One region of the Butyricimonas faecalis genome, then DNA from elsewhere that is predicted to be linked to it. Evidence: riboswitches for the same ligand, from Rfam matches in the RefSeq annotation. Region 1 holds a riboswitch; the other holds the start of a gene.
The links. Region 1 has a riboswitch for cobalamin ahead of D8S85_RS10805 (TonB-dependent receptor). Riboswitches for the same ligand answer to the same signal wherever they lie in the genome.

Region 1 (4,715 bases):
TATTCTTCGTTTCATACTTCTGCTTACCGTTGTCAATCGTGGCACTCGATGTCTTCCGACTATACAAATCCACCCGTCCGGATGCCATCATCTTCCATTTGTCATTGAACTCGATCACGTCATGCAAATAAATTCCATGCGTTCTTTCCGTACGAAGAGAAACGGCAGAAACTTTCGTATCCCACCATCCTTGCACGATGTGCGGGTTCCGCACGGGTAAAAGGGCATCCAAACCGGGTCCCCACAAATCATCCTTCCCGTAACCGTTATATTGGGCAAAATCGAAACAGTTATATACCCATCCCAACGTGTAATTATGTAACACGGAACCCGTCTCGAACTTACCTGTCAACTCGATCGTGTTATTCACGTTCTTGTGATCCGGGTTAAAATTCAACGGATTCAGACGAGCTGCATTTCCACGCTGAACCGTATCCAGGTCAACATACACTTTCTCGGTCTCCGACTTGTTATAATACCATTTGTATATCGGATCCTTAGAAGTACGGTACGAAAGCCCCTCGATACAATGATAATCCAAATCGCTATGGAAATAAGAAAAACGTTCTTTCAATTTCATCCAATCCGTGATCTGATAGACGTACGACACGGACATATCCCATACTTTCCGCTTCATGTAATTGTTGGCGAAATCATTGTAGACCTCCCGATAATCAGCCTCCGGGTGACGCTCTCCTTTCAAGGCATACGGTTTATCCCCATCCACGTAGAACATATCACCGGGCATCACGGGAGCAGCCCCGATCTCGGTCGTGTAATCGTCATCGGCATAGCTACCGGTCACGTCAACACGTCCCCACTTTCCCAAATCAGCACCCAAAGCGCCATACACGGAGAAACGATTTGCATTCACCTCACGCCAACCGTCACCCGTTGAATAATTAACATTGGCACGATACTCAAGAGGCCCCACGAGCTTGCCCCCGAATCCGAGAGTAGCCCGTCTCTCATCCCAACTACCATAACTGATACGGGCGTTAGCCGAAAAATCAGACGACGCTTTCTTGCGCACGATATTCAACACACCCCCCATGGCCGAATGTCCGGCCAAAATAGCGGCGGGTCCTTTCAGCAACTCGATAGATTCCACGGCAGCCAAATCCCCGTAAGGCACGTTATTATTCAACGTCCGCTCGTCACGAATCCCGTCAATCATAACAACCGCACTCCCTTGCCCGCGAATAGAAAACTGCTGGAATTGACCGTATTGTTTGTCTTTCGCTACAATTCCCGGCAAAAACTTAACGGCATCCATCAAATCCACGATGCCTTTCCGATCCAGCATCTGGCTCGACAACTTACTCACCGTTATCGGCACGAAACGCAAAGGCACATCTAATCCCAACAAATCAATTTTCTTCTTTTTCTCCATCACGTTCACTTGCTCGATACGGAACAACGAGTCCGTGATACTTTTCTTCGTCCGCTTGTCATTCTCTTGAGCGAGAAGCGAACCGACGCACACAAACAGCAATAATGCCAATACAACAACTTTTTTCATACAACTATATATTAATAATGAATAAAGCATTATCAACATAGTTTTCAAGGCAATATGAGTCTAAGGTAAAATATATTTTCCCTCTCGCTTTTTTTCCCGAAAGCTATGGTTCTTCATGTTCGGCAGGTCTTCTGACTTGTTCCGGATTTTGTTGCCTTCCCGGTATTACCAGTGACATTTAAAGTACAAAATCCCTTGTAAAGGAACTTACAGCTGCGGGTACAGTCCCGGATTCACACCGGGTTCCCTATTAAGCGTTACCTCCATGACCGAAGGCTCCGCACCAAAACATGGCGCAAAAGTACTACATTTTTTTAATATTTACGTGAGTTCAATATAAATCAGCATAAAACAAGTTACCCTTTACCAAAAAATACATACATTCGCGATGTCTTAGGTGCTGTGTTAATGCTCGATTAACATACAAAAGGGAAGCCGGTCAGAATCCGGCACAGTGCCCGCTACTGTGATGCCTGTTTCTCCATAAAAGAGATTCAAAGAAAGGTTCTTACACCACTGTCCGAAAGGGCGGGAAGGTATCTTTCTTAGGCTTAGTCAGGAGACCTGCCAAGACAAATACAGGTAATAGCGTGTTCCCGGGGCCAGGAATACTATTATAAACTTTAAAAACACCATTATAATGAAAAGAATTGCAGTGCTGACCACGTTATTCATGTTAGCCTTAGTAAGTACCTCGTTAGGACAGATCACATTGAAGGGACGAGTCATTGATGCCAAAAGCGGGAAAGCACTTATCGGTGCGAATGTTCGGTTAATCGGGACAAGCATCGGAATTGCCACCGACAACAAGGGTGAATTCATTCTTGAAAAAGTACCCGAAGGTACATACACGCTCCGGGCCAGTTACTCGGGTTATGACGTCAGTTCCATAAAAGTAAATGGGAATAAAGAGGACATTCTGTTCCGCCTTGTGGCGACCCCGGTAAACCTCAATCAGGTTGTAGTAACAGGCACGGGAACACATCGGCGGTTAAAAGATTCTCCCGTTCCCGTTGAAGTGATCAGTGGCACCGATCTAAAGAACGCGGGAGTAAACTCCTTTGAAGATGCGTTACTACTGTTAAATCCTTCGTTCAACATTCGCCCCACGGTCATGGGATCCTACTTCACACTAAATGGCATGAGCAACAAATATATCCTTATCCTTGTGGATGGGAAGAAAGTTGCCGGGGATGTGTCCAACAATACAGACCTTGCCCGCATCGACATGGGGAGAGTAAAGCGGATCGAGATTTTAAAAGGCGCCGCGTCTGCACTTTACGGTTCCGATGCCATTGCCGGAGTTATTAACGTGATCACGGAGCACCCCAAGGATCCGGTTAACGTGCAATCTAAAACTCGGGTCGGAGGCGAATCCAGTTTTTCACAAAACGCCAACGTGGACCTGAATCTTGGAAAGTTCACCTCTTCCACCTCATATCAAAGACGCCAGATGGGTGGCTGGCAATTAAGCCCTTACGAACTGGATGGCGACACGGCAATTCTTTCCAAAAGAGAAGCTTCCAGCAGGTTTTACACCAACATTGTCAACCAACATTTCACCTATTCTCCGACAAAACAGTTAAAACTATACGCCCAAGGAGGCTATTTTGATCGGAAAGTAATCCGTCCGGTAGAAAAAACAAAAAATGACGGGGGATACACCTACGATTTGACCTACATGGATTACAACATCGGAGCCGGAGGGCGTTATCAATTAAATGAGACGGATTATCTCTCTCTCGACTTTTACGTGGATAATTACGAGTATAACAAACTATACACGGTGGCACAAGTCAGTAAAAAGGATACCACTTTCCGCGTGGGAGATGAAGAATTAACGAAACGCCAAAAATATTATAATGCAAACTTGAAAGGGGTATTCAAACTCGGAGACTACAATAAGATCTCCGTGGGAACGGAATACACGAACGATTACATGAAAAACCCGGGGAATCTCGAGAAACCGGAAGGAATTTACACGTTTGCCTTATACGCCCAAGATGAAATACGCCTTTGGAAAAACTTACAAATTCTGCCAGGCTTTCGCTACGTGTACAACGAAATGTTCAAAAACAGTTTTACCCCCAAAATAGCCCTAATGTACACTTTAGGGAATTTCAATTTCAGAGCTTCCTATGCCGCCGGGTTCAAAACCCCCAGCATTCAAGAATTGTATTACGATTATGAAAACCGGGGAGCAATCACGGTCGGGAACCCGGACTTGAAACCTGAAAAAGCAAATTATTACAACATTAACGTGGAATATGCCGGTAAATACCTGAATATTTCTGCCAACGGATACATCAACGATGTAAAAGACATTATTGAAAAATACGATATCGGTGCCACGGACGAAGAGAAAGCCAACGGGATAAAGACCCACAACATGTACCAAAACTTAGACAAAGCCAGCATCAAAGGTTTCGACATCTCGGCCAATAGCTACCTGGGAGCCGGATTCTCCGCAGCCGGTTCTTACAACTGCGTTTACGCGGCCGATGATTCCGGCCATCGCTTAAGTGAATCGGTAAGACATGCCGCAACATTCCGTGCCGGATGGAGTCACGAGTGGAATAAATACACCCTTCGGGCTAACGTCAACGGAAGAATACAAGGCTCAAAATACATTTACAAAAAGACAACAGACAAGAAAACGGGAGAAGATATCTACACCGATGTCAGTGCGCCCAAGTATCAGCTATGGAATTTTGCCACCACGCACACCTTTGCCCCTGTAGGGAATTTTCTCTTCGAAATCAACGCGGGGATTGACAACCTCTTCGATTGGACCGACGATCGCCCAAGCGGGGTAAACTATGCCACCTTAAACCCGGGCAGAACACTATTTGCAAGTTTAATTATCCGTTTCACAAAATAAAAAACATCATGAAGAACCTATTAATCGCACTCTTTTTATTGACAAACACATTCACTTTCGCCCACGGCGACGGTGGTTTCAGACATTCCGACATTTTCAAGAATCTCGGTCCCAACGACAAAGTAGCCATTCTCATGGTTCATTTCGGAACGACTCATGATGATACCAGGGCATTAACCATTGACGCAATCAATAAAAAAGTGGCACAGGCATTTCCCGGTGTAGAAGTCCGCGAAGCCTATACCTCCCGCATGATTATGCGTCGGCTGAAAGAAAAGGGAATGAATAAACCCAATCCCATGGAAGCCATGG
Region 2 (4,715 bases), 880 kb from region 1:
AAAGTTGTCTCTCCAGAATCAAGCACTCCACCCTTTCCTTTTCCGGAAGTCCCACTATTGGTTTTCACATAGTAACGATTGAAAGCAACATCCCACTCCAAACTTGTCGTGGCCTGTTCTGCTGTCAATTCGACAAAATTTCCTTTTTTGAAAGAAAAATATTTCCAACCGCTATTATAATCTGCCGATTCAAAAGTACGAGTACGGATAGAATCATCTACCTCCGGGCCATCACTGTCACCATCATCATCTGTACAAGCCATAAAATTAAACGAAAATGCCAAACAAGCCAATAGCATGAGGCATGATTTTAAATTAAACTTTTTCATCCTATATCAATATTATAAGTTAAAGATTTTCATATTATTAGAAACGGAATATCACAGAACCGAAGAAGCGGCGTCCAGCATCATACGTCGTGTAATGTTTCGTATCCGTATAATCAAATAAATTCTGAATTCCACCTGTTAACGTCAACCTCATAAACTTCTTTTGCCAAGGCGTATATTGGGCCACCAACTTCCAAAGACTATAAGCCGGTTTTGTTCTTTCACGAATCACCTCTATTTCTTGACCGCTATCGTCCGTTTCCGTGGATTTACTCTGTGACAACTTCTTAGAAGTCCAACGTCCGGAGAGAGAAACAGAACCATCTCGTTTCAACAATTTACCGCGCAATGTCGTGGTAAAATTCAAAGCATGTTTTGCATTTCCGGACAATTGCAAATCCGTCTCCCGATCTCTCGCATCGGTATAAGCATAAGTTCCCCTCAGTAACAATTGCTTCATCGGGTAATACGTCAATGTCCCTTCTACCCCGCGAATACGCACGGCCTCCACATTTGCATAATGCATTTCCGCTCCCAGCTGTCCCGGTGCCGGATCTTCCACGTCAATGATAAAAGAATTAATTTTATCTTTTATCGTGTTCTGGTATCCTTCCACGCTTGCACTCAACCGCCCATTGTAAGTATATTCTGCGGAAACCGAAACATAATTGGAATACTCTGGTTTTAAGTCTGGATTTCCAATATTATGCGACACACTCCCCATGTTAAAATCAGAATACAACTCCGTCAAACCGGGTGCTTTAAATCCCCGACTATACCCGGCACGGAATTTAAAGCTACCGGGAGCATACATCAAATTTACTTTCGGGGTATACGCATCACCAAAAACAGAATGGTGCGTGTAACGGAAGCCTCCCACCAAATCCAGCTCCGGCAATATCTGCCAATCCACCTGCACGAAAACATTCGCATCATTCACTTTTCTCACGGTCTGTTCCTTGCCGTATTGCATCTTATTATAATTTCGAGTCCAGTTCCACTCAACTCCGCCAACAATCTCCACGTTCTTCAAGGGACTATAAATATCCGTCAAACGGACTGTTTGCTCGTGAGAAGTCGCATTCGTACTATCTGCGAGGTCAATCAAATCATACACGGTCTTACGGGTATAAAAATCTCCGTAATACACTGCATACAACTTATTCTCTTCCCCGAAAGCATGCTCCAATGATGCTCGGAACGTCTTGTTCAAACTACGATAATGCGTTGGAGATTCTCCCTTGGGCGGATTCTTTATTTCATTCCAATAAAAAGAAGCCGAAGCCATCACTTTCGTCCGTTCATTATTCCATCCTACCTTCTCCTCTATATTCATATCATGCGAAGGATTCATCGTGTAAGATTGGGGTGTTTCAGGCGTAAGATCATATCCATCCGTGGAATTACGACGGAAAAGAGTCTGGGAGAAAAATCCCTTGTGAGCCAACCCGATCCCGGCATCCAACTGCAAGTCATTAAACTTAGAATAACGGACTTTTGCCCAGCCTTCCAAGGAGCGTTTCGGAGAATCCGTGATGATATTCACGACCATACCCATGGCACTCGACCCGTAAAGAGCAGAAGCCGCACCTTTCAAAATCTCAATCCGTTTAATATTGGACGTACTCAGCCGTTCGAAATCGATGGGTCCCCCGGGTGTCTGGGATAATCTCTCCCCATCTACCAAAATAAGGATATAACTATTTTCCAATCCCTGAATCTGGATATTATTACCGCGAGGATCCACGTTAAAACGAAGCCCCGGAATATTGTACTCCAGAACATCCATCATACTCTCGTAATCATTCCGTTGTAACTCCTCGGCAGAAACGACACGGGTCATCACGGGAGCCTCGGAAATCACCTTCTCCGTTCTCGTACCTGTAATAACCACTTCGTCCAAATTCAACAGGCTCTTTTTCAGCTTAACAACAAGCCCGGAGATCGTTCCAGGAGCCACATCAACTTCACGAGTCTCATACCCGACAGAACGAACCGTCAAAGTTGCTTTACGATTAACAGGCACGTCAATCTTAAACTTCCCTTCCGTATCGCAAACACTTCCCCAACCCAGCTCTTTTACCAAGATCGTTGATAAAGGTATCGCTTCCCCCGTTTCAACATCCACAACCTTTCCGGTCAACTTTACCGTTTTCACCGAATCAGCCATCACTTCCGGTTGAATCGCCATAAGCCTCGACATTGGCACAAAATTCAATACAAACACGCCACATACTAGCAACAAGATACTTTTCATGTTTATTATTTTTTCATAAACATTATATAAACGCCACATGACAGCACGCACATCCGTGGTTTCATAAATGTTACTGTTAACAAAAACAACAGCTATATTTTTCCTTTTTTATCATCCTTATTCCCGAGAACAATAAAAACATCTGATTCAGGCAGGTTTTCTGACTTTCTCCGCTTATGTCGCCTTCCCAGATAAACCAGTGGCATGAGGAAACTAAGCACTTCCCGCGTAACGGGAAAGAGATTACAGCAACGGGTATTGTTCCGGACTCTCACCGGATTCCCTTACATCCCATACAGACTGCATGGGACTCACCAAAATCGACGCGAATATATAAAATAATTTATCTCTTCATGGAAAAAACAATTATTTTTCTAATAATCAGCTAAAAATACCTTACACCTATTATATAAAAAAAGCTGTCCGGTTATTTCCCGAACAGCTTCGCATATCGTGTTATCGATACAATCTAACCCTTATGAGTATACCCCCACTTCAAATAAATCGCCCCCCATGTGAAACCGGCACCGAAAGCAGCAAGGATCAAATTATCCCCCTTCTTCAACTGGTCCTCCCATTCGTACAGACACAACGGGATTGTTGCAGAAGTCGTGTTACCGTACTTGTGGATATTCACCATCACTTTTTCTTTCGGTAACCCCATCCGTTCCCCGGTAGCCTTGATGATCCGCAAATTTGCCTGATGAGGAACCAGCCAAGCCACGTCCTCCGATGTCAGATTATTACGTTTCATCACCTCCACCGACACGTCAGCCATGTTCGACACGGCATGTTTAAACACCGGTTGTCCTTCCTGATAGATATAATGCTCACGAGCCAAAACCGTATCAATGGTAGGCGGTTTCAAAGAACCACCCGCTTTCATGTGCAGGTGAACACGTCCCATGCCATCCGAACGTAAGATATGATCAATTACCCCCACGTCTTCCGTGGTAGGTTCCAGCAACACGGCGGCAGCCGCATCACCGAAAATAGGACAAGTTGCCCGATCCGTGTAATCCGTGATCGCCGACATCTTCTCAGCCCCCACAACAATCACTTTCTTATAGCGTCCGCTCTCCACGTACTGCGTTGCCGTGGTTAAACCGTATAGAAAACCGGAACATCCGGCATTAAGATCAAAACTAAAAGCATTCTTTATTCCCACCATATCGGAAATCACGTTTCCGTTAGCAGGGAAATGCATGTCGGCAGTAACCGTACAGCAAATCAATAAATCCACTTCTTCCGGCTTCAAACCTGTTTTACGAAACAAGTCCTCCACCGCTCTGGCCCCGAGGTAAGCACTGCCTTTATCGGCATCCCGCAAAATACGTCTCTCTTTTATACCGATTCGAGTCATGATCCATTCGTCAGTGGTATCTACCATCCGGCTCAACTCCTCGTTAGTTAAAACATAGTCGGGATAATACGCTCCTACCCCTGTGATTACCGCTCTTGGCCTTTCCATAAAATAAAAATTTTCAAATTGAATAATAGAATCAGATACCCATATACAATCATAGCCCCCTCGTACAGGGGGCTGTATTATCTAAGGCAATCTTTATCATTGCATCGATATTATGCAACAACTGCTTTCTCAATAGCCAATTTACCCCTGTAATATCCACATTCCGGACATACAGTATGATACTGTACTGCAGCACCACAATTTGAACACTTTGCTATTGCAGGAACCGTAGCCTTATCGTGAGTTCTTCTTTTATTCCTTCTCTGTTTAGAGATTCGGTGTTTAGGATGTGCCATTTCTCTCTAGTTTTATTTAGTTATTATTAATTAATTTCCTCAATTCATCCCATCGGGGATCAATCTTATCACTCTCTTCTTCCATTGCCAACTCTTCCAGTACATGCTCCATCTCCTCGTTACACTCTCCCTCCGGGTGAACCACCCGAAGCGGGTAATTCAGCATATACACTTCATATAGCGGTTCGCTCAAATCCAGATAATCATCATCTTGAGCCAAGATAATAAAATCATCATCATTTCCTTCCTCCCTCTCCCCGTACTTAGCATACAGGTTCAATTCCCCGCTAATCGGTAACTCCATCTCCTCCAGACAGCGATCGCAAATAGCTTCTACCGTCCCCTCAATCTTCATCCGAACC

Region 2: linked by a shared signal. The riboswitch ahead of D8S85_RS14280 (TonB-dependent receptor) and the one ahead of D8S85_RS10805 (TonB-dependent receptor) in region 1 are both predicted to bind cobalamin.

What each region holds. Positions count from the first base shown of each region.
Region 1 is NZ_CP032819.1:2,470,927-2,475,641, forward strand. Features, by position in the region: gene D8S85_RS10800 (TonB-dependent receptor) at 1-1,522, opposite strand, end outside; cobalamin riboswitch at 1,627-1,826, opposite strand; cobalamin riboswitch at 1,901-2,108, shown strand; gene D8S85_RS10805 (TonB-dependent receptor) at 2,163-4,403, shown strand; gene D8S85_RS10810 (sirohydrochlorin cobaltochelatase) at 4,412-4,715, shown strand, end outside.
Region 2 is NZ_CP032819.1:3,354,121-3,358,835, reverse strand. Features, by position in the region: gene D8S85_RS21945 (HmuY family protein) at 1-329, opposite strand, end outside; gene D8S85_RS14280 (TonB-dependent receptor) at 367-2,586, opposite strand; cobalamin riboswitch at 2,719-2,920, opposite strand; gene D8S85_RS14275 (beta-ketoacyl-ACP synthase III) at 3,056-4,057, opposite strand; gene rpmF (50S ribosomal protein L32) at 4,168-4,353, opposite strand; gene D8S85_RS14265 (YceD family protein) at 4,370-4,715, opposite strand, start outside.